4 regions of the Rouxiella sp. Mn2063 genome follow, and region 1 is predicted to be linked to each of the others. Evidence: predicted binding sites of a transcription regulator. Region 1 holds the regulator's gene; each other region holds the start of a gene.
The links. Region 1 encodes Fur, which represses iron uptake genes when iron is present. Its sites were predicted from a motif close to ATAATAATGAGAACNACTATCAA; they were not measured.
Positions count from the first base shown of each region.

Region 1 (7,515 bases):
TTTGAAACCAACCGGCACTTCCACCAGCTTACGGCCCAAATCCTCTACCACACGGTCAATCATCGCGCTAGAAACCAGCGTTTTACCTACCGCAACATCTTTGCCCCATTGCGGGCGATGTTGGAACAGATATTGGATAGCCACCGCTAAATAGTGGTTCGGGTTCATCAAACCTTTCGGAGTAACAATACCGTGGCGGTCATAATCTGGGTCATTAGCGAAAGCTAAATCGAACTTATCACGCAGTGCCAACAGGCCCGCCATCGCAGATTCTGATGAGCAGTCCATACGGATAACGCCATCGTGGTCCAGATGCATAAAGCGGAAAGTTTGATCGAGCGAATCGTTAACCAGCGTTAAATCGAGTTTGTAGTACTCGGCAATACGCTGCCAGTAAGCAATACCTGAACCACCCAGCGGATCAACGCCGAGCTTCAAGCCTGCTTTCTGAATCGCTTTCATATCGACGATTTCGCCCAGGCTTTCAATATAAGGCTGAACTAAATCTTGTTCGATCAGATAACCGCTTTCCCACGCTTTATCCAGCGACTGACGCGCGACACCTTCTAGCTTGGCAGCGAGTAACGCATTAGCACGTTTTTCGATAACGCCGGTCAGGTCAGTATCAGCGGGTCCACCGTTGGTCGGATTATATTTAATCCCCCCATCTTCCGGCGGATTGTGTGATGGCGTAATCACGATGCCATCAGCTAATGCGCCACCTTGACGGTTATGCGTCAGGATCGCATGAGAAACAGCCGGCGTCGGTGTAAAACCATTGTCCTGCTGCACAATGACATTGACGCCATTGGCAGTCAGTACTTCCACCACAGAAATAAACGCAGGCTCAGACAGCGCATGCGTGTCTTTACCTACGTAGCAAGGCCCGGTTGTGCCCTGCTCTTTGCGCACTTCAGCAATCGCCTGAGCAATGGCTAAAATGTGGTTCTCATTGAAGCTGTGACGCCCGGCGCTACCACGGTGACCAGATGTCCCGAATTTAACGGCATGCGCGGTATTACTTGGGTCGGGTTGCAGCACATAATATTGCGATGTCAGCTGTGCAATATTGATCAAATCGCTTTGCTGGGCGGGTTGCCCTGCACGAGGATGATTAGCCACTGGCACTTCTCCTGAACCCCGTTCAACCACAGCTCACGACTCTGCGTAAGCTGTAGGCGTGAACAGGCATTTGATGAAATGAAATTAAATGGTTCCGCAAACTTTATCGGTCAATTCAACAGGGAACTGCATCGATTGCATGATGTGTTCGATCATGCTGCGTTTGCGACCTGTGTTGGTATTGGTAATCACCCAATATGGCGTACCTGGAACATGTTTAGGTTTGGTGTGAATACCGTTTTGCAGCAGTGTTTGTTGATCGCCAGCAAAATAGGTGCGTGTGCGGCCATGCAAAGACTCGGTCGCCACAGCAAATTCTTTAGGATTAAGGCAATACAAGGTCGACAGAACTAACATAAAACGGTTTACCGCTTTGGTTTGCTCTGCATAATCATCAGACAGCATTAATTCACGAAGAGCTCGAACGCGGTCGCGCTGGGTATTCGCCGCGCTCACCGGTTTTAGCTGTGTGTCAGTGCTGACAACTGGCGCAGATGACTGCACCTCTTGACCAGCAGAAAATTTCAACATGCGGCGCAGAATGTCTGATGCGCTTTCACCGATATGCTGCGTATGGCTGGCAATATAACGATAAAGTTCTTCGTCAACCTCAATAGTTTTCATCTTTATCCAGTACTGTTTCTACGTAATTCATTCAAAGGATTATACAAAGTAAAACGCACAAGCGAACAGATGAATTGCCTTAACAGCATAAAAAGCAGATTAACCCTACTTTGCCGTCTTAGGCTTTATCCTCGCGTGCGTATTACCTAATCCCATTCAGGCTATGACAGAAATTTTTCCGCAACTCATGATAACCTAATGAGATTGTTTACCTATATATAAATGTCTGGGTGAAGTTCACCATGAAATTACATTTTCGTCTGCAAAAAAATGAGTCTCCAACGCCTTCTACACTGCCAATTGTGCTGATCCATGGTCTTTTTGGCACACTCGACAACTTAGGCGTTCTCGCACGTGATTTGAAACAGCATCATGACGTGTTGCAAGTTGACCTGCGCAATCATGGACATTCAGAACGTTCAACCGACATGTCGTATGCTGCCATGGCGCAAGATCTTTTGGAAACAATGGATACCGCTGGCATCGATAAAGCCTTAGTCATGGGACACTCGATGGGCGGCAAGGCAGCAATGGCACTAACAGCTCTCGCGCCAGATCGGGTTGAAAAATTGGTCGTCATTGATATCGCGCCGGTGGCATATGCTGAACGCCGACATGATAATATTTTCAGCGCAATAAACGCAGTGACCGACGCCGGTATCCGCGATCGCCAATCGGCAGCAGCTTGTATGCGCGACATTATTCCGGAAGAAGGCGTGATTCAGTTTCTATTAAAATCCTTCCAGCAAGGCGAATGGTTATTCAATGTGCCGGTGTTGATGGCTGAATACAGCAATATTATCGGCTGGAAAGAACTGCCCGCCTGGCCACATCCGGCGCTGTTTATTCGCGGGGGATTATCGCCTTATGTGCAAGAGCAATATCGTGATGCCATTGCCAGCCAGTTCCCAGCTTCACGAGCCCATGTTGTCGCAGGCGCCAGTCATTGGGTACATGCAGAAAAACCAGAGGCGGTTTTACGTGCGATTCATCGCTTCATTGATGTCGATTAAACGTACAGCCATTGTTCTCATCGCTTCACTGTGGTTTGAACGCTCAAAAAAGCGGCTAAACATAACAACTTAGCTTGATATCAGCGCAGTTAGACGTTGTGAACGCCAGTGCGGCTAGGGTATGATTGCGCGCTGTAATTTTGCCGCCCCGACGGCTCTTTTGGTATGGGGCGCAGAAGCTAAATTGGTTTAGGGTTTATACCAACGTCATGCCAAGAAGCGGTTAAGCGAAAGCTACCTCGCATCTTGAAAATCGACCGGTATATCAGCCCGAAATGTGTTAACCATCTAATCAACAGTCAGCATGCTGCCTTTTGATATAACTTCCCTAGTTGTACCGCTTACCTATGGCAAAAGAACAACTGGACCGCACGACGATTGATCTGTTTGCTGAGGATCGCCGTCCGGGGCGTCCAAAAACGAATCCGCTTTCCCGTGATGAACAGCTCAGGATTAACAAGCGCAATCAGCTCCGCCGTGACAAAGTTAACGGTTTGCGACGCGTAGAGCTAAAAATTAATGCTGAAGCTGTTGATACACTGAACAAGTTGGCAGAACAGCGAAATATCAGTCGTAGTGAACTTATCGAAGAGTTGCTATTAGCACATCTTAGCGATTTGCATGACTAATTGTTCCACCCGAAAGAGCACACAAAGGCGATAACACTTCCCTTTATTGCCCGATAAAATGCCCTCTTATTAATCGGTGGAATGCGGGCATGTTATCTCCTTGGTGAGTTTGCTATCATCCTCCGCATGTGCCCCTGAAAAAGTAAATGACTTTGCCAGGAACTAATTAAGAACAAGAGGTTGGGTAAACTTATGGCCGTAGTAGGTATCTTCTTTGGGTCCGATACAGGTAACACTGAAAACATCGCTAAAATGATCCAGAAACAATTAGGCAAAGATGTAGTGGAAGTTCACGACATCGCTAAAAGCACTAAGGAAGATCTGGAGAAGTTTGATATTTTGCTGATTGGTATACCGACTTGGTATTACGGTGAAGCGCAGTGTGACTGGGATGACTTCTTCCCTACACTCGAAGAAATTGATTTCGAAGGTAAATTGGTCGCGTTATTTGGCTGTGGCGACCAGGAAGACTATGCGGAATACTTCTGTGATGCGATGGGCACAGTGCGCGATATTATCGAGCCACGCGGCGCCGTCATCGTTGGCCACTGGCCAACCGAAGGTTATCACTATGAAGCCTCAAAAGGTTTGGCCGATGATACTCACTTCATTGGATTAGCTATCGATGAAGACCGCCAGCCAGAATTAACCAACGAACGTGTTGAAGCTTGGGTGAAACAAATCACCGAAGAGTTAAGTTTATCTGAAATTATCGGCTGATAAGCACAGCATAAACTGATTTACCCCTTAACATTTAAGGGGTAAAAACTATTACTGCAATTAACAATTTAACAGCAACAAAATTGTGACTTTTCCACGTATCAAGGTACACTTAGTACATCTGTTTTATCGAGTAAGTCAGTTCGGCCACCAGCATGTCTGACGTAAACGATCGTTTTTAACAGCCCACCGTTTTGCTATAGCTCGACAATCCTATAACAAAACGTTAATTTTTGTGCCAACCGATGCCAAAGGCTTTTGCCTCAACTTGATTAGCATAGTGACAGGACTGAATCCGCATGACTGACAACAACACCGCACTGAAGAAAGCCGGCCTAAAAGTCACGCTTCCACGACTGAAAATTCTGGAAGTGCTGCAAGCTCCAGCTGGTCACCACGTCAGCGCGGAAGATCTTTATAAAGAACTTATTGATATGGGCGAAGAAATTGGCCTGGCAACGGTTTACCGCGTGCTGAACCAATTCGACGACGCTGGTATCGTGACTCGCCACAATTTCGAAGGTGGTAAGTCTGTATTTGAATTGACCCAGCAACATCATCACGATCACTTGATCTGCTTAGATTGTGGCCGCGTTATTGAGTTCAGAGACGAGTATATTGAAGCTCGCCAACGCGAAATTGCCAAGAAACATGGAATTAAGCTGACTAACCATAGTCTTTATCTCTACGGTCACTGTGAACTTGGCGATTGCCGCGAAGACGACACATTGCACGGTGAAGGCTAAATAAGATTTAAGGCAAAGTGAGAAAGAAAGTACTCGCCTAATTCTTAACAGATTAACCGCTGAAAAGCGGTTTTTTTATGCCCGTTATTTATTCGTTATTGCCCGCAAAAAAACACAGGCCCGAAATTCGAGGCCTGCGTTTGTGATGATTGAAGCTAAGACCTTCGTTTATTGGATGATGTCCACTCGCTCCTCGCGGCTAAAACGCTTGCCGTCGGCGCTGGCCGAACGCACCCAAACTTCTCCCAGCACCTGAGGACGAACGTTATCGTCATAATGCTGCCACTGTTTACCTGCATCTTGCGAATACTCAATCGCTAAACCTGGCAAAGCAATATTAGCAACCAACTGTTTATCAACAATACGTGCTCCTGGTACTGGCAAACGGTAACCAATCTCCGCTTTATCCATTTTCGGCAATTCACGCTGCCCCATTAAGTTGGCGAAACGCATCCAATCAGTAGCCAACGCCTGGGTATTAACAAAGTGGGTTTTACCGCCAGAGAAGTTTCTGCCTGCTTGGTAATCCAGCTCCCATTCAGCACGGTGCCATGCGCGTTCAGCCAATGGCAACATACGTGGATAAATCATATATTCCATCTGCTGGTCGGTACGCACTGTCTCGCTCCAGGATTGTCCAGAAAGCCCGAAAGCCCCCGGCCAAGGTTTATCGCTCTTGGCTTCAAAAGCGTTACCATCACGATCGACCGATGTTTCCGCATTTTGCGGCAGGTTATCAGGGGCGAAGCTAAAGACTTTCGCTTCGTCGCTAAAGCGCGTTCCCCAGTAGTAACCACGCTCTTGCGGGTTCACTTCGTAAGGGTGATCGAAGTAGACATAATCTGGATTGGAGATAGTGACTTCATAGCCTTTATTGGCCCAGTCATTGACGCTATCGAAACCGCCCCAGTACAGCGCATCCCAGAAGTTCACTCCAACGCGCTTAGTGGCAAATGCCTTAGAGTCTTTTGCATCTTTCAGACCATCTTGCCAGGCCTGCATCTTCTCAATGCCGTGATCGTTGACCATTTTGCTCACTTCGATAGCAAAATGGCTGGCAAGGTGCTCAACATCTTCAACCTTACCGGATGTCACTAGCGCCTGACAAACTTGCGATTTCGCCCACGGCTTATCTTGCTTGCTTAGGTCAATGATTCCTTTACCCGCTTCTGGATTACCATGACTGTCTTGGAAACCTGCGCCCAGATAAATGTTTTTTGCTTCGTCACCGCCAAAATGCCAAGTTTTCAGCGGCTGCCCTGCTTCTTTATGCATCGCAGCAATTTCACCAATCACTTTATTCACAAAGCGTTTGGAGGAATCTAAACAAGGGTTCAAATAGCTATGGCGATCGTAAAACTGTACTGAGGTGGTAGTAGAATCATCGGTTGGGTCTAACAGGCGGAATTCGTTAGCTTCTTGCTCTTTGCCTGCGCTATGCAATTTGCGATAACGCGCCTCCATCGACATCACCGCGGCACGGGCATGTGCCGGGACATCGATTTCAGGGATCACTTCGACTTCTCGCGCCTGCGCGTATTTCACAATCTCGATGTAATCCGCTTTGGTGAAGTAGCCACTGCCATCGTTATTGCTGCTCGGGCCTGAACCTAATTGCGGCAGTAGGCATGTCGATTCGGTCAAATCATGACAACGCTGGCTACCCACTTCGGTCAACTCTGGCAGACCAGGAATTTCAATACGCCAGCCTTCGTCATCACTTAAATGGAAATGGAATTTATTTAATTTATAGGCCGACATTTGATCAATTAAACGCAGCACCGCCTGCTTACTATGGAAGTTACGTCCCACATCAAGGAACATACCGCGATACTCAAAGCGCGGGGCATCTTTTGCATCCAACTGGGCGATAGTTTTCGTGCCATCAGCCGGGATCAGCGACAAAATCGATTGCAAGCCATAGAAAACCCCCGCCCGATCAAATCCGCTGACTGTCGCCTCTTTATCAGTAATGTTCAACTGGTAAGCGCCTGGTTTTGCCATCACGCCGTCAAATTTCTGCTTATCCACCGCCGTCTTGATAGGATAACCCTTGGTATTTTCGGCAATCCCCAGCAAGGCAAAGCGTTGACTCACTGCATCGGCCGCTGCTTTATTCAACGCATCAAGATGTAAAGCAACACCTTGGCTCAGGTTAACGTCTTGTGGATGGATATTGACCTCAAGTGGCGTTGGGATAATGTGTCCACGCAGACTGCTCGCTGGCATCACCACCAGCGCTTCATTCTTGGTAAAACGCGTCGACGGCGTCATCAGAATGTTATTATCAGCATCCGTACGTTTCCATTGTTCGCCCTTGAATGGGGTAATAAACTGGTGCAAATTTTCGGTGTCGGTATTGGCTAACACTTTTGGCTGAGCGTTGCCCGACGTCGCATACCAACGTGGCATTAAGTCGGTTTCAAACAGTTGCCAATATTCGCCAATAATCGGCAAGGTGACCGACTGATTAGCTGGAAATCCTTTAAATTTATCGGTGGGTTCTAGCTTATGCAGATCGCCGGTGATCGGCGTAATATGGAATTGATCGTTATCGACTTGCAAGATACGGCGAATACTATGGAAATAGATTGCCCAATCAGAACCGGTGATCTCATCACCGCTATTCGCCAGGGTAATAGTAGCGGTATTACAGGCCGC
Region 1 is NZ_JBMOUD010000009.1:48,655-56,169, forward strand. It holds gene pgm (phosphoglucomutase (alpha-D-glucose-1,6-bisphosphate-dependent)) at 1-1,122, opposite strand, end outside; gene seqA (replication initiation negative regulator SeqA) at 1,207-1,746, opposite strand; gene ybfF (esterase) at 1,989-2,759, shown strand; gene ybfE (LexA regulated protein) at 3,107-3,388, shown strand; gene fldA (flavodoxin FldA) at 3,581-4,108, shown strand; gene fur (ferric iron uptake transcriptional regulator) at 4,408-4,854, shown strand; gene ACL9RG_RS14280 (family 20 glycosylhydrolase) at 5,023-7,515, opposite strand, start outside.

Region 2 (7,515 bases), on a different contig from region 1:
GCAACAATAAGCCTTTCTGTTCAATCAGGCCTACCATTAAAAAAGCCAGCCTAATAAAGGCTGGCTTTTTTGCTTCTGATCTTGCTAGTGCTTAGCGAGATGAGCTTTGTGCTTCAACCGCGGTGCTTGGACGATAAGCGATAAAGTAAAGCAGGGCGACGAAGCCTGCGCCACCTACGGCATTACCCAAGAATACTGCCGTGAAGTTAGGCAGGTATTGTGACCATGACAGCGCGCCGGCAAAAATAGCCGCAGGGATGATGAACATATTAGCGACAACGTGCTGGAAACCGATAGCCACAAATGCCATTACCGGGAACCATATGCCAATCACTTTACCGCCAACATCTTTACTGGCGAAAGCCAGCCAGACCGCCAGACATACCAGCCAGTTACAGCCAACACCAGAAACAAACGCATGCATAAAATCAGCGCTGACTTTTGCTTGTGCGGTGGCAACGGTTTTAGCCAGGAATGCGCCTTCGGTTAAACCGAGCACATGGCCAAAGAAGTAAGCCACGGCAAGGCTGCCAATTAAATTAGCGATAGTAACCCAGAACCAGTTACGGATGACTGAATATAGGCTGATTTGGCGGGCAAACCAGGCGATAGGCAGAACCATCATATTGCCCGTGAGTAGTTCAGCACCTGCCAGCACGGTTAAGATTAAACCCACAGGGAAGACTGCCGCACCGAGCAGGCCACCGAACGTACCCCAAGATGCAGGTAGTGTCCCTACTACATGCAAATCGAGTAAGAAGCCAATAGCGATAAAAGCGCCGCCCAGAAAACCGAGGACTAACAAATTAGTGACGGACAACCGGCTTTTATTTATGCCAGAAGTCACGGCCAGCGAGGCGATTTCTTTAGGTGAATTAAGGGACATGAGTGTGCTCTATAGTAAGGTTAGGGACAAAACGAGAGCAGGGTAATCTCAGTATTATCTTAAGACAAGGTGGGATACACATCTTGTAATAATCCAATAGGGGTATATCTGCAATTATTCAATATATGTGGGACAGCTACATGCACAGATCACATTTTATCTGCCATCAGATGAAAAACTCCTGTTATACCCGCGAGTTGACGCCTTTTTCAGCGCTTGACGGCATAAATCTATTTACTCATTGACAGTATGGATTGGGTTTCATATTATGCGCCCCGTTCACAGAGTTTAATCTGTCTGAAACGGGGCTATAGCTCAGCTGGGAGAGCGCTTGCATGGCATGCAAGAGGTCAGCGGTTCGATCCCGCTTAGCTCCACCAATCTCTTCTCAGAGACGATTGGTTGCTTGACGGTTTACCGGATAAGCGTAAGAAATTAAATTATGAACACCTCGTGTGGGGGTATAGCTCAGCTGGGAGAGCGCTTGCATGGCATGCAAGAGGTCAGCGGTTCGATCCCGCTTATCTCCACCAAATATTAAAGAAACCGGCCTCTGGCCGGTTTTTTGCTTTTTGCGTTCCGCCATTTTTCCTTTCGCCTTTTTTACGCGTCATCATCAATCCCTTCTGACGTTATTTCTCTTTCTGTCTATCGCCAACAACAGCCAATAAAAAAGGCGCCGTAGCGCCTTTAGAAAGTCATTATTGCGAATCTTGCTGATAAGGGCTTATGCCAAAACCAGGCCCGCGATAGAGGCTGACAGTACGCTAACCAGCGTTGAGCCGTACAGCAGTTTCAAACCGAAACGTGAAACCACGTTACCTTGGTTTTCATTCAGACCTTTAATCGCACCAGCAACAATGCCGATAGAAGAGAAGTTAGCGAATGACACCAAGAATACGGACAGAATACCTACGCCGCGTGGCGACAGCTGACCGGCCACTTTTTGCAGGTCCAACATGGCCACGAATTCGTTCGAGACCAGCTTGGTTGCCATAATACTGCCCACTTGCAGCGCTTCATGGCTTGGTACACCCATAATCCAGGCAAACGGATAGAACACGTATCCCAACACGCCTTGGAAGCTAATATTGAAAATGCTGGTAAAGATTGCGTTCAAGCAAGAGATAAGGGCGATAAAACCAATCAGCATCGCGGCAACGATAATTGCAACTTTAAAACCAGCCAGGATATATTCACCGAGCATTTCAAAGAAGCTTTGGCCTTGGTGCAAATTAGACAATTGCAGGTCTTCTTCGCTATCAACTTTATAAGGGTTGATCAAAGACAACACAATGAAGGTACTGAACATGTTCAGGATCAGAGCGGCAACCACATATTTTGGTTCCAGCATGGTCATGTAAGCGCCCACAATTGACATTGAAACTGTCGACATTGCGGTCGCTGCCATGGTGTACATGCGTTTTTCAGACATTTTGCCCAGCACGTCTTTATAGGCAATAAAGTTTTCTGACTGACCTAGGATCAAAGAGCTTACCGCATTGAAGGATTCCAATTTCCCCATGCCGTTGACCTTTGATAAAACAGTACCGATAGCGCGGATCACGATTGGCAGAATACGGAAATGCTGCAAAATACCGATCAGTGCAGAGATGAATACGATAGGGCACAAAACATTAAGGAAGAAGAAAGCTAATCCTTTTTCGTTCATACCACCAAATACGAAGCCGGTCCCTTCAGCTGCATATTTAAGAAGTTTTTCGAACAGATTCGAAAAACCTTTTACAAAATCCAATCCAACTTCGGAATTAAGGAAGAAGTAGGCTAACAGGACTTCGATGACTAGCAATTGAACAATGAATCGCAGTCGAATATTTTTGCGGTCACGGCTCACTAATAAAGCGAGTATAGTGACCACGGCCAAAGCTAACACGAAGTGCAGTATACGGGACATGGGTGCTCCAAATTTGAGGCAGGCTAAATTTCGACGGACATTCTATGTAACGCGTACATTAAAAACGAGACTTAGATTGCAAAAATAGAAAAATAGGACGTAAAACTCAATATTTCTTCTGATATAGCATTAAAAATCAGAATGTTAAGAAAGATAATTATAATTTGGCTTATTATGTTAACTTTATGAATGTACGTCTTACGTTCAAAATATGGTCAAAAGTCTGTTTTAAGGAATTAAATCCGCTCGTTAGGTAAAAAACAAATTTAACATGAATGATGCTGAGCAATGCCATTGCTTTTGCTTATTACCTATCACAACAATTACTTATAACATCGCGCACATGCTTGATAATCATTATCATTTGGCTATCTTATCGGTCATCGCAATCTTGGTAATAGTACTAACTGTAAGGGTAAGTTGATATGTCCAATCTCCAGACTGGATCCTCTGGGCGCTCATCAAGAAAGATTAAGCTCTCATTAATGGGACCAGCCTTCATTGCCGCTATTGGTTATATCGACCCGGGCAATTTCGCGACCAATATTCAGGCCGGTGCCTCTTACGGTTATCAATTGTTATGGGTGGTTGTGTGGGCCAATATCATGGCGATGTTGATTCAACTCATGTCTGCCAAACTAGGGATTGCCACCAATAAGAATCTGGCGGAACACATTCGTGACCGTTTTCCGCGTCCGGCTGTTTGGGCTTACTGGATACAGGCAGAAGTTATCGCCATGGCGACCGACTTAGCCGAGTTTATTGGTGCAGCCATTGGCTTTAAATTACTGCTAGGCGTCTCGTTATTACAAGGTGCGGTGCTCACCGGTATTGCGACCTTTATTATTCTTGCCCTGCAAAATCGCGGGCAGAAACCGCTTGAATTGGTGATTGGCGGGTTATTACTGTTTGTCGCAGCCGCCTATATCGTCGAATTATTCTTTTCGCAACCGAATATAGGTGCGTTGACCAAAGGGATGTTGGTCCCGACGTTATCCGGTAGCGACGCCGTATATCTTGCCGCCGGTGTATTAGGTGCAACCATCATGCCGCACGTTATTTATCTGCACTCTTCGTTAACCCAGCGTTCAGAGGATAACTCAAAAGCAGAGCGTTATTCGGCGACCAAGCTTGATGTTGCCATTGCGATGACCATTGCCGGTTTTGTGAATCTCGCAATGATGGCAACGGCTGCGGCAGCGTTTCACTTTAGCGGTCATAGCGGCATTAGCGAGTTGGATCAGGCTTATCTCACTTTAAAACCGCTATTAGGTGATGCCGCTGCGATAACCTTTGGCCTGAGTTTGGTGGCAGCCGGTCTTTCTTCCACGGTAGTGGGCACCATGGCTGGACAGGTGGTGATGCAAGGCTTTGTTAAGTTCTATATTCCACTCTGGATACGCAGAACGATTACCATGCTGCCGTCTTTTATCGTGATCATGGCGGGATTAGATGCAACGCGCATATTAGTGATGAGCCAAGTCCTGCTCAGTTTTGGTATTGCATTGGCGTTGCTGCCGCTGCTGGTGTTTACCGGTAATCGCCAATTGATGGGGAACATGGTTAACTCACGCCCGATGCAATATACCGGCTGGGTCATCGTCGTGCTGGTCGTCAGCCTGAATATTTATCTGTTAATTAGCATGTTGAAATAGCCTGCTCGCGGGCTGTTTCAACTGTCGCTCGAGTCGGGCTGTAAAGGCGAGAGTAGCCGGTCGATAAACCAGCTACCAGCCGGGCCCGGCTGGTTATTCTTAGACCAGGCAACATCGACGGAAACTAATTTAGGCCAGTCGCGCGTTTTGATAGCAACCAGTTTATTATGACCAAATTGCTTAACCATCCAATGCGGCAAAATAGCCCATCCAAATCCCTGTTCTGCCATTTCCAAAAGCATTAAATAACTTGGCGCTGACCATCTTAAGCCGTGTGCCTGTTTCGTGCTGGGGCGGCTGTAAGGCTGTAGGTAGAGCTGGCGGAAAGTATGTAATCTCTCGGGTAATACCTCATCAATAGCGGCGAGAGGATGATCCTGTGCCACAAAAATGGACATCTCAGTTTGTTCAGGTAGTCGGGCGACGGCAATATCCGGCGGGTAGTTTGGTTGCACGGTGATAACACCTAGATGAGCGCGGCCGCTTTGCAGCAGATCTATCACATCTTGATCCTCGGCAATCAGACACTCAAATTCAATATCGGGATAACGTTGTTCAAAGCGCCGAAGTAAGGCTTCGTGGTGCGTGGGCTGATAAGTGTCGGACAGAACAAATGTCAGCCGCGTTTCTATTTGCGTTGATAAACGGACTGCCAGCTCATCAAGGCGCTCGCTGGCGGCCAATATCTCTTGGACGTGAGTTAATACTCGAAGCCCTTGCGCAGTGAGTTTCGGTTGGCGGCCTGAGCGATCAAATAGCGTCAGGCCCAAATCGATTTCAAGATTGGCAACGGCGGTACTAATTGTCGATTGGCTTTTACGCAGCTTACGCGCCGCACCAGAGAAAGAGCCGGTATCAGCCGTTTCGATAAAAGCCAGCAATGCTTCAGGCGAGTAGCGCAATATGTTATCTCCTTTTATCTTGTTCTATCTATTTTATCGATACTTCCTATCTTTCATCTATCTTTAAAATCAATAAAATCTGCGTCATTGGCCTAATTCAGGTCGGAGTAAAGATTAATAAGGTGGTAAATATGTCTACGCATCAATCCTCAAACAATCAGAAAAGATCCTTTCCTGAGAGGGTAGCTCATGCCGTGGGCTTTGAAGTAATGGCAATACTGATTTCTGCACCAATAGCCTCATGGCTGTTGGATAAATCAATGTTTGATATGGGGGCATTGGCGCTAATGCTCTCAACTTCGGCGATGATATGGAATATTATTTACAACAGCTTGTTTGATAAATTATGGCCGCAATCCAAGGTTCCGAGGACCTTAGCGATACGGATTTCCCATGCATTGGGTTTTGAAGGCGGATTTATTCTGATTGGTCTGCCGATTGCTGCCGCGTGGCTTGGTATTGGATTATGGTCGGCGTTTATGCTGGAGATTGGATTCTTCCTTTTCTTCCTGCCTTATACCATCGCCTACAACTGGGTTTATGATTTGCTGCGCCAGCGTTTATTAAGCAATGGGTTGCCGAAAGTCGGCGATCGTATTTAACCTTTATTAGCCGCAGAAAAGTGTCTGGCGTTCCGATGCACTAGTTTTATATTTTCGGCGCTTTAGACTGTCTGCGGCTGCATTTCTGACGGGTTCTCTTCCTGCTTTGTCTCTCGATTACCGCCTGCACGCATCCGAAGTTTCTTGGGTATAGCTGTAATAGCTCAAATGAACATTGCAGCTATTGGCGTTTACCGCTATTTTGCCTGCATTAAATCTTAAAGTACTCAACATCCTGCTGGCTATTACTGCTCAATCTTGTGCGCGAAAATACGCGTCATGATAGTGCTGTGCCCAGGATCTGCGACATCTTATAGCGGAGAATAAAATGAGCAAATACGCTTTGGTCGGTGATGTAGGTGGCACCAACTGTCGTTTGGCACTCTGTGCGCTTGAGAATGGTGAAATTTCTCAGGCGCAAACATTTTCAGGGCTGGACTATGACAGCCTTGAAGCGGCAATCCGCTACTATTTAGACCAACAACACCAGCAAGTCGATGCCGCATGCATTGCGATTGCTTGCCCTATCACTGGTGACTGGGTGGCAATGACCAATCACACTTGGGCTTTCTCCATTGAAGAGATGAAAAAGAGTCTTGGTCTGTCTAACCTCGAAGTGATCAACGATTTTACTGCCGTTTCAATGGCGGTCCCGATGTTAGAAGAGCGTGACCTGTTGCAATTTGGGGGGAAGAAGCCACAAGACGGCAAGCCAGCGGTGATTTATGGTGCCGGAACTGGTTTAGGGGTGGCCCACTTGATTCACGCTGATAAACGTTGGTTGAGCTTACCGGGTGAGGGCGGCCATGTTGACTTCGCCCCGAACAGTGAAGAAGAAGATATTATTCTTGAGCAGTTGCGTATCGAAATGGGACATGTTTCTGCCGAACGTATTTTGTCAGGCCCAGGTTTGGTTAACCTGTACCGCGCTATTGTTAAATCTGATCGCCGTGAGCCGGAAAAATTGGAGCCGAAAGACGTCACTAAGCTGGCATTAGAGGACAATCTCGACTGCCGCCGTGCATTGTCGTTGTTCTGTGTGATTATGGGCCGTTTTGGCGGCAATCTGGCGCTGACAATGGGTACGTTCGGTGGGGTTTATATTGCCGGTGGAATTGTGCCGCGTTTCCTTGAGTTCTTTAAGGCTTCTGGTTTCCGCGCGGCTTTTGAAGATAAAGGGCGTTTCAAAGACTACCTGATGGATATCCCGGTTTATATGATCACTCACGATCAGCCGGGTCTGCTTGGTGCTGGCGCTTACCTGCGCCAATCTATTGGCTATACGCTGTAATAACAGATCCGCTTTCTGGCTATTAAAAATCGGAGCATTTTGCTCCGATTTTTCTTTCTAATATCCCGCTGCTTTTTCCGCTTACAGGCGCATCAGATTGCGGAACTCCTTCACCTTGCTGCGGCTTACCGGCACTTCAAAATCTAAATCGCTTAAACGCAAAATGTAGGTGTTGTTGAACCAAGGTACGATTTCGCGAATTTTGGATAAATTGACGCAGTATGAACGATGACAGCGGAAAAAGTGTTCTTCTGGAAGGCGGGT
Region 2 is NZ_JBMOUD010000024.1:1,746-9,260, forward strand. It holds gene gltX (glutamate--tRNA ligase) at 1-10, shown strand, start outside; gene ACL9RG_RS21350 (formate/nitrite transporter family protein) at 92-886, opposite strand; tRNA gene ACL9RG_RS21355 (tRNA-Ala) at 1,191-1,266, shown strand; tRNA gene ACL9RG_RS21360 (tRNA-Ala) at 1,344-1,419, shown strand; gene ACL9RG_RS21365 (NupC/NupG family nucleoside CNT transporter) at 1,614-2,801, opposite strand; gene ACL9RG_RS21370 (Nramp family divalent metal transporter) at 3,227-4,456, shown strand; gene ACL9RG_RS21375 (LysR family transcriptional regulator) at 4,474-5,358, opposite strand; gene ACL9RG_RS21380 (multidrug/biocide efflux PACE transporter) at 5,490-5,960, shown strand; gene glk (glucokinase) at 6,289-7,251, shown strand; gene ACL9RG_RS21390 (LytR/AlgR family response regulator transcription factor) at 7,333-7,515, opposite strand, start outside.
Region 2: the regulator Fur is predicted to act here: its motif matches at 3,149-3,171, upstream of ACL9RG_RS21370 (Nramp family divalent metal transporter).

Region 3 (7,515 bases), on a different contig from region 1:
GGCCACCACCTCGCTAAAAGGGGTAAATGGCGTGGATTCTGCCTGCTGTCCGTGGCGTAGTTTGCTGTATATCTCGGCAATACGCCGCGTAATCGCCGTAAAGCTAAAACCATCGATAATTAAATGATGGTAACGCTGATACCAGAACCAGCGCTGGGCTGAGAGCTTAATTAATGCGTGATAGACCAGTGGCTTACCGCTGCTGATTCGCAGATCGCTATTGAGATCCTGACGCATCCGATCAATAGCAGCTGATTCCGCATCAGCCGATCCGCTAAGATCAATAACCGTCACAGCGGGCAGCTCGAGCGAAGGATCAAGCCACTGCATCGGCACGCCATCGTGCTCTTCAAAGCGCATATGCAAGGTATCCGCTTCTGCCAATCCTTGCGTAATCGCTGCGATCAGGCATTGACTATCCAGCGGACCGTTAAGCTCGATGTAATGGGCTACCGCGTAGGCATTGTGATGAGATGAAATCTGATCGGCAACCCAGATCCCTGATTGTGCGGCCACCAGCGGCAGATCGATTCGGGTTGGTAGATCAATGCTGGTGTGTTGTGTGGCTAATGCTGAAGACGTTTCTGACACAGCAGTCACTCCTGTTGTCGGCAAACACGTTTAATGCTTGAGGTAAACTGCGGTGCCCATAAGGCCTGTAAGCCATCAAGTAATCCACCGCGCCAGCATAAGGCATCGTGCCCACCTTCTACTTTTTGGTAATTCACCTGATGTGCGCTGTGCTGCAACATATCCACTAATCGTTCATTGACGTGATCAATCAAACGCTCATGGACACCCGCTTGCATAAAGATCTTCAGCGGATATGTGTTACCGAGTCCTTGAGCAATTTGCTGAAGTAGCCAGCAACCATCTTGCGGCTGTTGACTCGCCTGCAATAAATCACGTCTCGGCCACCAGAACGATCCCGATTGGCTAAGTACACAGCCAAAACGCTGTGGCCAATGTAAACCTGCATAAAGTGAAGAAAGACCACCAAAGCTTTGGCCTGCGACCACGGTTTTCGCCGGGTCGCTGCTATGCGGTGCCCACTGTGCTAACTGCGGTAAAAGTTCTTCCTGAATTGCCAACCAAAAATCTTCGTTGCAGGTCAATTCTTTGGCGCGCTGCTGGCTATCAATAACATCGATAAGTAAGTACACCGCGGCAGGCAGCTTTTGCTGGCTGGTGAGCTGCATTAAAGGGTCCCAGATAGGCATCTGTTGTGACCAAAACTGCCCATCCAGCAAGATTGCCAACGGGCGATGAGTCACGTCGCTATGGCCTGTGGTGTAAACCCAGACATTACGTGTATTGCCAAGACGCTGACTGGTCCAGCGATGTTGCTGTAACCATGCCGGGGGCGCTGGCATACAACGACCGCTGGCCGTAGCGTAATTATCAAAGTCCTGCCAAGCGGGTTGTGCTGGCGCATCCGGCATCGAGACACCGGAGAGAAAATGCCCTTTAGCGCCCTGCCATGCACGACGATGGTTGAGTAAATCATGCGTTGCCTGACCAAACATGCCACGCCACCAATTACGCACATTGTGCATGGCAGAATGGGCATCTTCCGTCGAAGGTGTGAAAGGATGGTCTTCGAGGCTAGGAATAAAACTGTAGCTGCCACGCCAGCCGGCATTAAGGGTGGTTTGCCAGAACCATACATCAGTTCCGCTAAGGCGTTGCAGGCTCTGTGGTGATGCCGATTGATGGTGGTCCGTCAGACAATTGATATTGATCCAGACGCAACGATAGGCAGAGGTAAGCTCAGAACCTTGCGGATCTTTCCAAAAGAAGGTGGCTTTCCAGCGGCCATCTGGCAAGGGTTCAATACAAGGCGTTCCCACTCTGGCAATATCGAGCCACCACCGATGACTTCCAGCATGTCTACTGGCTAATAGTCGACTGCTTTCCAAATATTGTGTTGATTTCAAAACATCCACTCACTTTGTGATTACTACATTTCTCAGCATGAACATGGACTTAATACCATGCACTCCATCGCATCACGATCAAACACCAAGCTGAATAGTATTGATAATTATTTTCATTTGCAATAGTGTGTGACCGCGAATAGGCTACTGCTTCAGGGGCTGGGTATTTATTGAGCACTGAGTCATGTATTTAAGGTGCTCATCAGCGGTCTAGAACAGCTGAAAAATTACTCATTTCACATTCACGTTTGGCTACACAACACATCACAACAGACCATCCTACTGCCTTGTTTTTCCTCTGCAGTTCTTAGGATGGAGTTCAGGGTAGGAACTAAAATGACACATACACTCTCTCGTTATTCTTTAGCCACGCTTATTGGTTTAGCTCTGGGTTCATCAGCATTTTCTTTATCTTCTTTCGCCGCAGAAACCGGGGCGAACACGTCTACTGATAGTGATAAAACGGCAACCAGCGATACCAAAAAAGCTAAAAAGAGCAAAGAGGTCGACACTGAAGATAAATTAGTGATTACGGCTGCTCAGCAAAACCTGCAGGCACCCGGCGTGTCGACTATCACGGCTGACGAAATCAAAAAAAGGCCACCAGCACGCGATATCAGTGAGCTCATTCGCACCATGCCTGGCATTAACCTTACCGGTAACTCCACCAGCGGACAGCGCGGTAATAACCGCCAAATTGATATTCGCGGAATGGGGCCGGAAAATACCATGGTGCTAATCGATGGTATGCCGGTAAATAGCCGAAACTCAGTGCGCCAAGGCTGGCGTGGAGAGCGAGATACCCGCGGTGACACAGCCTGGGTTCCGCCGGATATGATCGAACGTATTGAGGTGCTACGTGGTCCAGCCGCCGCACGTTATGGCAGCGGCGCGGCCGGTGGGGTAATTAATATCATCACCAAAAAAGATACCAAAGCCTGGCACGGTTCTTGGGATAGCTACATGAATATGCCGCAACACGATAAGGAAGGGTCGACCAAGCGCACCGATTTCAGCCTTTCCGGACCGCTGGGCGATGATTTTAGTTTCCGCATGTTCGGCGGCTACAGTAAAACACAGGCCGATTCTCAGTATTTGAATGAAGATAATCGTTCGTTACGTACCGGCACCTATGCCGATACCATTCCCGCTGGACGGGAAGGGGTGATCGATAAAAATATCGACGCCCTGTTCCATTGGGAGTTCGCCCCAATGCAGTCGCTGGAATTTGAAACCGGTTATTCTCGCCAAGGAAATCTGTACGCAGGTGATACGCAAAATACCAATACCAGCGCGTTGGTAAAAAAGATGTACGGTAAGGAGACTAACCGTATTTATCGCCAGACTTACTCTTTGAATTATCGCGGTGCCTGGGATAACGGCGTTTCAACGACCAACTATGTGCAGTATGAAAAAACCAGAAATACGCGAATGAACGAAGGGCTGGCCGGCGGCACAGAGGGTATTTTTTCTGACGGCTCATTCAATACTATTCAGCTAGAAGACATCCTGGCACATAGTGAAATCAGCGTTCCATTTGATCTCTTAGTATCGCAAACCGGTACTATCGGCACTGAATGGAACCAGCAGAAGATGAAAGATCCCTCTTCTAATACCCAAACCTTTATGGGCGGTGCGATCCCAGGAATCGATAGCACCGGCCGCAGCCCCTACTCCTCAGCACGAATTTTCTCTATTTTCGCAGAAGATAATATCGAGCTGACCGACAGTACTAAGCTGGTGCCTGGATTACGTTTTGATCACCACTCGGTGACGGGCAGCAACTGGAGCCCATCGTTGAATTTGTCACAGGAACTCGGCGATGACTTCACGTTGAAAATGGGTATCGCTCGCGCCTACAAAGCGCCAAATCTCTTCCAAACCAACCCGAATTATATCTTGTATAGCCGAGGGCAAGGCTGTGCTGCTACCGCCAATGGTATTGGTTGCTACCTGCTCGGTAATAAGGATTTGGATGCAGAAACTAGCGTCAACAAAGAAATTGGCCTGGAGTTCAAGCATGATGGTTATCAAGCCGGTGTGACTTATTTCCGCAATGATTACCATAACAAGATCGAAGCCGGTTACAGACCTATCGGGATGTCTACCAATGGCGCCAGCGATATTTATCGTTGGGAAAATGTGAAAAAAGCGGTAGTACAAGGCCTGGAAGGCACCTTGAATATTCCGGTTACCGATACCATCGCCTGGAATAATAACGGTACTTATATGATTCAAAGTAAGAATAAAGACACCGGTGATTACCTGTCGATTATTCCGAAATTTACCATCAACTCCACCTTGAGCTGGCAAGCGACGGAAGACCTCTCCGTACAATCAACCTTGACGTGGTATGGCCGTCAGAAGCCGAAGAAGTACAACTATAAAGGACAAGAAGTAACGGGAAGCGAAAAGCATGAAGTTAGCCCTTATGCGATTATCGGTATGAGTGGAACCTATGACGTGAACAAATACGTTAGCGTCACCGCAGGGATTGATAACCTCTTTGATAAGCGTCAGTTCCGTGAAGGTAACGCGCAAACAACCGGCAATGACACCACGAATTCCTATATGTACGGTGCTGGAGCGGCGACTTATAATGAGCCTGGCAGAACTTATTATGTAAGTCTGAATACTCACTTCTAATCGCAGAGGTTACCGTCGTCAGTCAGGCCACTGACGGCGGTTATCTTGTATAGGTTGCTTGCACATGAAAACTGACTCTTTCTGCTTTAATTTCTCGCTGCCTGCGCCCTTGTTAAACCAGCAGATTTTCGCTATTCGTTTTGATGCATCAACCCTTTCTCCCGCTGATTTGCTGGTACTACCGCATCATCAGCAATTGCAAAAAGCTGTCGTCAGCCGTCAGGCAGAGCACGTCGCAGGCAGGCTAATGGCGCGCGATGCGCTCCTTCATTTAGGCGTGCAAGCGACAATTCCGGCAATTGGTTCACACCGCCAACCGCTGTGGCCTGAAAATGTGATGGGGTCGATTAGTCATAACCGTTATATCGCACTCGCAACGGTGGCGAAAATGAGCGGCGAGGGTTTAGAAGGGATCGGCATCGATATCGAGTCATTGATCGAAAGCGATCGTGTTACTGAAGTGGTCGATGGGATCATTGGTGCAACCGAATATGCGGTGTTAAACAGCAGTTCACTATCTTTCGAGATTGCATTAACTTTGGTGTTTTCGGCGAAAGAAAGCTTATTTAAAGCTCTTTTCGCTCACGTTGGCACCTGGTTTGATTTTTCCGCTGCGCACATCGAAAGTATCTCCCCACTCACTCAAAAATTCACTCTACGTCTGGTGGAGCCACTAAGCCCAATTCTGCCAGCAGGCCTGTTATTTGAAGGGCAGTGGCGTTGGCTAGATAACAATATCGTCACCTTTATCCGTGTCTGAATCTTAGTTATTTATATAAAGAAGACGTGAATATCATGCTCAGAAGCATGATTTACCTCTATTCTCTAACGCAGAAAAAAAGTGCTACATTCAAATGCCTGCAACTCGAAGAATGACGGGCATATAAGGAATAGTATGACAGCACCCACTCTCTTAGCTTCCCCTTTAAAACTGGGCGACACCATTGGTTTTTTCTCTGCCTCATCGCCAGCCACCGCCACAGCACCCCATCGCTTTGAGCGTGCTAAAGCCTTTTTGCACAATAAAGGCTTTAATCTTAAGGCTGGGCAGTTAACCGGCAAGACAGATTTTTATCGCTCGGGTTCAATTCAGGCGCGGGCAGAAGAACTGAATCAACTGATTCGCGACCCGGCGGTGCGTTGCATTATGTCGACGATTGGTGGAATGAATAGCAATGCGATACTGCCTTATCTCGATTACGACGCACTGCGTGCAGATCCAAAGATTATTATTGGCTATTCAGATATCACCGCGTTACTGCTGGGCATTTATGCCCAAACCGGCTTAATTACTTTTTATGGCCCGGCGCTGGTTGCCTCTTTTGGTGAATTCCCGCCGTTAGTTAACACAACTTACGCCAGCTTTATCGATATATTGGTCAACCCACAAGCAGAGGGTTACCGCTATACATTGCCCGAAAAATGGAGCGATGAAAGACTCAATTGGGATAACGTCACGCCGGTTCGCCCTAAAACGCTGTATGACAACCACTGCCGTTTTCTCGGTAACGGGACCGTGACTGGCCGAGTCATTGGCGGCAATTTGAATACCTTGTCTGGCATTTGGGGCAGCCCTTATATGCCTGCGATTAATCATGGCGATATTCTGTTTATTGAAGATAGCCTGCATGATATTGCTACGGTAGAACGCTCATTCGCGATGCTCAAACTTAACGGTATCTTTGAGCGTGTATCGGCTATCGTGCTAGGAAAACATGAAGGTTTTGATAACAATAACAGCGGAAGGCAGCCGATTGATGTGTTACTAGAAGTACTCGATGGGCAATCTTTGCCTATTATTGATGGCTTCGACTGCTGCCATACCCATCCGATGCTTACCCTGCCATTAGGCTGCCAATTGCAGTTGGACTTCGATAAGCAGCAAGTCGCTATCGTCAGCCCTTATTTATCTTTAGCTCGCTAATATTACAACTGCTTAATCTGGTGCCAGCCGGTTGTAATCACTAATTTTAAGTAGCCACGGGCAGAACTCTGCCCTGTTACTTCCTCTTCCCGTGATCTGCCACTCAAAAAATAAACAAAGCCTCCATACTCATCTGGTATTAACTATTGATTGACATAGTATTAACAAATCAGAGGAGAAACATTATGAGCAATAATTATAAACATCCGATACCGGCATCTATTGCAGCAAAGACTTTAATCACACCTGAAAAATATCAGCAATATTATCAACAATCTATCGAGAATCCTGACGCCTTTTGGGGAGAACAGGCTAAGGTTCTCGATTGGATTAAACCTTTCACGAAAGTAAAGAACACCTCTTTTGCTCCCGGCAATATCAATATTCGCTGGTTTGAAGACGGCACACTGAATCTGAGCGCCAACTGTCTGGATCGTCATCTGGCAGAACGAGGCGATCAGGTCGCGATCATTTGGGAAGGTGACGATCCCAATGTCGAAAGTAAGCATATTACCTATAAGCAACTGCATCATGATGTCTGCCAATTCGCCAATACCTTAAAAAAACTGGGCATTAAAAAAGGCGATGTGGTGGCGATTTATATGCCGATGATCCCTGAAGCGGCAGTAGCCATGTTGGCTTGTGCACGCATTGGTGCCATTCATTCCGTGATCTTTGGTGGTTTCTCACCAGATGCGATCGCGGGGCGTATTATCGATTCTAACGCCAAACTGGTGATCACCGCCGATGAAGGTCTGCGCGCCGGGCGTGGTATTCCGCTCAAACAAAATGTCGACGATGCGCTGAAAAACCCGGCGGTTATCAGTATCTCTAACGTCGTGGTGTTTAAACGTACCGGTAAGAAAGGCAACTGGCATGAAGGGCGTGACCTGTGGTGGCATGAGGCCATAGAAGGTGTATCCGCCGATTGTCCCGCCGAAGAGATGAACGCTGAAGACCCGCTGTTTATCCTTTATACCTCCGGTTCGACCGGTAAGCCAAAAGGCG
Region 3 is NZ_JBMOUD010000007.1:228,876-236,390, forward strand. It holds gene ACL9RG_RS12890 (enterobactin synthase subunit F) at 1-525, opposite strand, end outside; gene fes (enterochelin esterase) at 597-1,937, opposite strand; gene ACL9RG_RS12900 (TonB-dependent siderophore receptor) at 2,274-4,583, shown strand; gene ACL9RG_RS12905 (4'-phosphopantetheinyl transferase family protein) at 4,648-5,343, shown strand; gene ACL9RG_RS12910 (S66 family peptidase) at 5,479-6,507, shown strand; gene acs (acetate--CoA ligase) at 6,693-7,515, shown strand, end outside.
Region 3: the regulator Fur is predicted to act here: its motif matches at 2,032-2,054, upstream of fes (enterochelin esterase).

Region 4 (7,515 bases), on a different contig from region 1:
CAAACGCCGCACTGGTTGCCAGCGCCATACCTGCCGTCAGCAGTAAAATTGCGAGTTTTTTCATAACATTCTCTCCATTTATCTGATGATGTGTTCAGAGACTTACGCTGCAAACCTAAAACTAAGAAATGTTTGCATAATAAATAGCCTAGCGTATGACAGCCTCTTGGCAATCGGATAAAGCGAGGTTTGTAGCAGAAAGTCGATTTACACGCTTACGCATTGCCGTTAGATTGTATGCGTTCAGCGTTAAGCTCCGCCTATATGAAATACCCAATGGAATAGTTATGAATTATCAAAACGACGATTTACGTATCAAAGACATCAAGGAACTTTTGCCTCCGGTTGCTCTGCTTGAGAAGTTTCCAGCAACCGATAAAGCGGCTAAAACCGTTTACCAAGCACGCAATGCTATCCACAAAATCCTGAAAGGAAGCGACGATCGTCTTTTGGTGATCATAGGTCCATGTTCTATTCACGACCCGAAAGCCGCTAAAGAATATGCAGCGCGTTTACTAAAAATGCGTGAAGAGTTGCACGGCGAGTTAGAAATCGTGATGCGCGTTTATTTTGAAAAACCACGCACTACTGTTGGCTGGAAAGGGCTCATTAATGACCCACAAATGAACAACAGTTTCCAGATCAATGATGGTTTGAGAATTGCCCGCAAACTGTTGTTGGATATCAACGACACCGGTTTACCGGCGGCGGGTGAGTTCCTGGATATGATCACGCCACAATATCTGGCCGACTTGATGAGCTGGGGCGCTATTGGTGCGCGTACCACGGAATCTCAAGTTCACCGTGAGCTGGCTTCCGGCCTGTCTTGTCCGGTAGGTTTTAAAAATGGTACCGATGGCACCATTAAAGTGGCGATTGATGCGATTAACGCTGCAGGTGCGCCGCACAGCTTCCTGTCTGTGACCAAATGGGGCCATTCTGCCATTGTTAGCACCAGCGGTAACGGCGACTGCCACATCATCTTGCGTGGTGGCAAAGAGCCAAACTACAGCGCCAAAGATGTGCAAGAAGTGAAAGACGGTCTGAAAAAAGGCGGCCTGCCGGCGCAAGTGATGATCGACTTTAGCCATGCTAACAGTAGCAAACAATTTAAAAAGCAGATGGAAGTCTGTGAAGATGTTTGCGGCCAATTGAGCCAAGGCGAAAAAGCGATTATCGGCGTGATGGTAGAAAGCCATCTGGTCGAAGGTAATCAGAGTCTTGAAAGCGGCGAGCCACTGGTTTACGGCAAGAGTGTCACCGACGGTTGTATCGGCTGGGAAGACACTGAAACGTTGCTGCGCAACCTGGCGACAGCGGTAAAAGCCCGCCGTGCGTAAGCACTAACTATCAGGTTGTAGTCTGATAGCGATGAACCGTCATTTATGGACGGGCATCAATGAAAAGAGCCGATTCTTGAATCGGCTCTTTTGCTATCAGGGTAATACAATGTATTGGCTACATTTCATAAAACGAATCTGTATTAAGCGGAGACTAACTTCTTCCGCCAATCAATTTCCCCAATAAGAAACCGACGCCCGCAGCAATCAGCAGCGCCGGAACGGGATTATCAGCAGTCTGACGTTTAACCGTATCCACCGCATCATTAACCGCATAAGAAGCTTGTGATAAATTTTTGCGAATCACACCTTCTGCTTGCAGGCCAGGATCGCGCGTTGCACGTCCCAACTCTTCCTGACCTTTACCTACGACTTCTTCCGCTTTGTCTTTGATTTTATCAAACATGAAAATCTCCTTGATGGGGTAAATACTCGATGACGAATAGATGACATGACACCCTTTCAAGCGTAGACCAAAAAAAAGGTGAGGCTGGTGGAATCGTGGGATTCGGATTTTTTGACTGATTTTAAATCGCCTGATTTATCACAACCACGACCACATCATGATAAATGCCAAAAGTGAGCAACCGGTTATTTCAGGCAATAAAAAGGCCAGTCATATAGACTGGCCCGGAGATTAAGTCATACCTGGTGAGGTAATTACTTTGCTTTACCTTGGTTAGCGACGGCAGCTGCTTTTGCAGCGATTTCGTCAGCGTTACCCAGGTAGTAGTGTTTGATAGGTTTGAACTGCTCGTCAAACTCATACACCAATGGAACACCTGTTGGGATGTTCAGCTCAAGGATCTCGTCTTCGCTCAGGTTATCCAGGTATTTAACCAGTGCGCGCAGAGAGTTACCGTGCGCAGCAACGATAACGCGCTCGCCGCTTTCGATGCGTGGTTTGATAACGTCAGTCCAGTAAGGGATCACGCGATCGATAGTCAACGCCAGGCTCTCGGTGCAAGGCAGCTCTGCTGGAGACAGTTTTGCATAACGCGGGTCATGGCCTGGGAAACGCTCGTCATCTTTGCTCAACTCTGGTGGAGTTACAGCGAAGCCACGACGCCATTGCTTAACTTGCTCATCACCGTATTTCTGTGCAGTTTCTGCTTTATCCAGACCTTGCAACGCACCGTAATGACGCTCGTTCAATTTCCAAGACTTCTCAACTGGCAACCAAGGTTGGTCCAGCTCGTCCAATACATTCCACAGAGTGTGGATCGCACGCTTCAGCACAGAGGTGTAAGCGAAATCGAACTGGAAGCCTTCTTCTTTCAGCAGTTGACCTGCTTGTTTTGCTTCTACTTTGCCTTTTTCAGAAAGCTCAACGTCTTTCCAGCCAGTAAAGCGGTTTTCTTTGTTCCACTCGCTTTCGCCGTGTCGTACCAGAACCAGTTTGGTTACTGCCATAGCTAAATTCCTCAATTTACTGAAATTCCAATGATAACTGTTATCATTATATTGCCTGGACCCCGCTGGCAGCAATCGGATTCGGTTTGCCAGCGCGCAGGAAATCTGTTGCTTAATATTAACTGGCAACACCATAGCGAATTTCAGCGCGCAAATAAACGAAACGCGCAGTTTGATTGATCTCACTGCGCGTTTTATTCCCTTTATCCTTCAAGTGGCAGAGTGGCTGGCTTTGAAGTTTTTTGGGTATGTTATTGCTTGAAGATTACGCCGCTTTTTTCAGGCACTGGCTCATAAAGGTTTTACGTTCATCGCCTTTCAAGGATTTCTTGGCAGCATCGGCATTACAGCTTTTCATTTTCTGCTGCTGTGGTGTGACCTTGCTGTCCGATTTAGTTTCTGCTTTCAGGCAGTGGCTCATAAACGTCTTGCGTTCGTCGCCCTTCAGAGATTGCGTGGTAGCTTGTTGATTACAATCGGTCATTTTTTGACGTTGAGCAGCCTGCGCGGGGGAAGGGGTCTTGGTCGTTTCAGCAGCCAAGGCATTTCCACCGATACACAATGTGGCTAATAGAGATAACACAACAGGTAAACGCATAACTGACTCCTTTGTGAAGTCCTGTTCATCAGGACATTCAGTAAGCGTAGATGGGCTTACTGGTTTTGTAAGGGAAAGGGAATATCATGATGTGATGCACTTCACATTTTTCGCCGAGCTTACGCGAAAATTGCGCAATGCAAACCCGGAAAAATTATAACAAACAAAGAGAAATGCGTCGGAAGATTACCAGACAGTCTGTTACTAAATATTACTGTGCTTACAGCGAGAAAAATTGATACGCCGTTGATGAATGGTAAATTTGGCCTGGTTTTATCCAGCAGCTCCGCTGTGGCCAGTTAGCGTGATTAGGGCTATCAGGCAGAAACTGGCTCTCAAGTGCTATCCCACTGTAATTCGGGTACTGACCGCCAGCGCGGTTAATCGCACCGCTGAGAAAATTACCGCTATACAATTGTAAGGCCGGGGCCGAGGTAAAGACGCTCATTTTCACCCTTCCATCGGCTGACCACAAATGTGCCGCCGGGTTTGCTGCATGGTGGCAACTGTGCCGTAACAAATAAGCGTGATCGTAACCTTTTACACGCTGTTGATAGCTGTCTTGTAGAAAATCTTTCGCCACGGTTTTAGCAATGCGGAAATCCATCCCGCTATTCGCGACGTCAACTAACCGATCTTGTGGAATACCATCGCTATCTACCGGTAAGAATTGATCGGCAAATAGCTGTAAAGTCTGTTGCCGAGCATCGGTACCTTCACCATCAAGATTAAAATAAGCATGGTTACTGAGATTTACCGGGCACAGCTTATCAACGCTCGCCTGATAGCGAATCTCCAGCCGATTATCCTCGGTCAAAGCGTAGTCAACTTGCGCGGTTAACTCGCCGGGAAAGCCTTGATCGCCATCAGCAGATACCAGCTGAAAACTAACCTGTTGTGCACTGTGGCTAAGTATTTGCCAGCGACGTTTATCAAATCCTTCCGGCCCACCATGCAATTGATTACCGCGCTGGTTTGCCGTCAGAAGATGGGGTTTACCATCAATCTCAATCGTCGCATTGGCAATACGATTAGCATAACGACCTAAAGTGGCACCGAGATAGGCACGCTGAATCAGGTAGTCAGCCGGATGCTGACAACCTAGTAATAACTCTCGTGGTTTTGCGTCCTGCAACGGCAGTTGCAGCGACAGCCATGTTGCCCCCCAATCCATTAACGTCGCCGTGGTACCTGAGATATTTTTCAGGGTGACAATATTAAAGGGGCGTCCATCGGGAGCGAGCTGTGGATTTAACATACGCTGGTACCCAGCGATGCCTGGCAAACGTAAAAGGTCTCTTTCAGCCCGGTTTGTGCCGAGTATTCGCTCTCGACGGCATGGCGGACGTAGTCGACAAGCTTTTCTGGAATCAGCGCCACAATACAGCCACCAAAGCCGCCGCCGGTCATGCGCACACCGCCTTGTTCTCCAATGACTGATTTGACGATGTCGACCAAGGTATCGACCGCAGGGACGGTAATATCGAAATCATCACGCATCGAAGCGTGAGAGTCGGCCATCAGTACGCCCATGGTTTTAAGGTCTCCTGCGGCCAGCGCTTTTGCCGCTGCGGTTGTGCGATCGTTCTCGCTAATAATATGGCGAGCACGCCGAGCGACAACCGCATCTAAGCCAGGTTGACGAGCGTTAAACGTTTCGATACTGACATCGCGCAGTGCTTTTACGCCAAAGAAGCGAGCAGCCTCCTCACATTGCTGACGGCGGGTATTATATTCACTATCAACCAATCCGCGTTTAACGTTGGAATTGATAATCACCACTGCGGCGTTTTTCGGCATCGAGACCGCTTTCGTTTCCAGCGATCGACAATCGATCAATAGCGCGTGATCTTGTTTACCCAGCGCCGAAATCAACTGATCCATAATCCCGCAGTTACACCCGACAAATTGGTTCTCGGCTTCCTGACCGTTGAGTGCCAATTGCTCACCGCTTAGCGGCAGGTCATAGAGCGCCGTTAAGGCTTTGCCAACCGCGATTTCGAGCGATGCTGAAGAGCTTAAACCCGCGCCTTGTGGCACGTTTCCGCTAATCACTAAATCTGCACCCGAAAAATCACTATTGCGCAGCAGTAAATGTTTCACTACACCGCGCACATAATTCGCCCAAGGCTTCGTCGGATCACTGACAATCACATTATCAAGGGAGAAAATATCTTGCTGATTATCATAATCGGCGGCGATAACCCGGATACTGCGATCGTTACGCTGAGCGCAGGCGATTACCGTTTCGTAATCAATGGCGCATGGCAGGACAAAGCCATCGTTATAGTCAGTATGCTCGCCAATGAGATTGACGCGTCCCGGGGCTCTGACGGCGATGGTTGCGGGATAACCGAAGCTCTGTTCAAAAATTTCCAGGGCGTTATCTTTTATTGTCATTATTTCACTCCGGCTTCAAGGTAATGAACATCACTTAACGCACGTAAACGTTCGGCTGCTTGTTCTGCGGTTAAATCGCGTTGCGTCTCGGCCAGCATTTCATAGCCAACCATAAATTTACGCACCGTTGCTGAGCGTAGCAGCGGCGGATAGAAATGAGCATGTAGCTGCCAGTGGCGTTGGTCGCCCTCAACAAAAGGCGCGCCGTGCCAGCCCATAGAGTAGGGGAAGGAACACTGGAACAGGTTGTCATAGCGGCTGGTCAGTTTTTTCAGCGCTATGGCTAAATCACTGCGCTGCGCAGTTGACAGCTCGGTGATGCGTTGTACTTGTGCTTTAGGCAGTAGCAACGTTTCAAACGGCCAAGCCGCCCAGTAAGGTACCACTGCCAGCCAATGCTCGGTTTCGACCACTGTGCGGCTGCCGTCGGCTAATTCTCGCTGCACATAATCAACTAGCATCGGACTACCGTACTTTTCGAGGTAATGACGTTGCAGACGGTCTTCGCGTTCGGCTTCATTCGGCAAAAAGCTGTTGGCCCAGATTTGACCGTGCGGATGCGGGTTAGAGCAGCCCATTGCCGCGCCTTTATTCTCGAATATCTGCACCCAAGGATACGTCGCGCCCAGCTCCGTACTTTGCTGTTGCCAGGTGACAACGATTTGCTCAAGCGCAGCAAGTGAAAGTTGCGGCAGCGTTTTGCTGTGATCGGGAGAAAAACAGATCACCCGGCTGGTGCCACGCGCGCTTTGGCAACGCATCAGTGGATCGTCGCTTTCAGGGGCAAAAGGAGTATCGGGCATCAGCGCGGCAAAATCATTGGTGAACACGAATGTTCCCTGATAATCAGGATTCACATCACCGGTTACCCGCTTATTGCCGGGGCACAAAAAGCAATCAGGAGAGTGCTGAGGCAAGGATTCTTGTGAGGGTGTTTCTTGTTGCCCTTGCCACGGGCGTTTGGCCCGGTGCGGACTAACCATAACCCACTGGTCGGTTAAAGGATTATAGCGGCGATGAGGGTGATCAATCGGGTTAAACTCAGACATACGATTTCCTTACTACGACAGGCTAGGCTGTTTGCCATTTTGAATCAGGGATGCGTTCAGGTTGTTGCGCGCATCCCATGTCCAAATTGACGGCACTAATACATGCCTTTTGGTGCAGTTTTTAGTCTGGATATCCTTGCGGATTCTTCGACTGCCACAACCAAGTATCTTTGGTGATATCTTCGAGCGAACGACTCACGCGCCAATTGAGTTCATTAGCGGCTTTAGTCGGTTCGGCCCAGTAAGCGGGTAAATCCCCTTCGCGGCGTGGGGCAAAATGGTAGTTAACGGATTTTCCGCAGGCTTCGCTGAAGGCATTAACGACTTGCAGCACGCTTTTACCCACGCCCGCGCCTAAATTATAAATATGCACGCCTGGCTTGTTGTGTAACGTTTTCATTGCCGCCAAGTGGCCATCTGCCAGATCGACCACATGAATATAGTCGCGAATGGCAGTACCATCTTCGGTAGGGTAGTCATTACCAAATATAGACAGCGACTCGCGGCGGCCAACGGCAACCTGTGCGATAAACGGCATCAGATTATTAGGAATGCCTTGCGGGTCTTCGCCCATTAAGCCGGAAGGATGCGCCCCGACCGGGTTGAAATAGCGCAGCAATGATATGCACCAATCTGGCTCGGCGCGGTGTAAATCTTGCAGGATTTGTTCAACCATCAGCTTACTGCGGCCATAAGGGCTGGACGGTGTTCCGGT
Region 4 is NZ_JBMOUD010000012.1:3,943-11,457, forward strand. It holds gene ACL9RG_RS16485 (protein YbgS) at 1-64, opposite strand, end outside; gene aroG (3-deoxy-7-phosphoheptulonate synthase AroG) at 288-1,340, shown strand; gene ACL9RG_RS16495 (CsbD family protein) at 1,495-1,746, opposite strand; gene gpmA (2,3-diphosphoglycerate-dependent phosphoglycerate mutase) at 2,001-2,753, opposite strand; gene ACL9RG_RS16505 (PsiF family protein) at 3,019-3,351, opposite strand; gene galM (galactose-1-epimerase) at 3,572-4,609, opposite strand; gene galK (galactokinase) at 4,603-5,751, opposite strand; gene galT (galactose-1-phosphate uridylyltransferase) at 5,751-6,800, opposite strand; gene galE (UDP-glucose 4-epimerase GalE) at 6,922-7,515, opposite strand, start outside.
Region 4: the regulator Fur is predicted to act here: its motif matches at 2,778-2,800, upstream of gpmA (2,3-diphosphoglycerate-dependent phosphoglycerate mutase).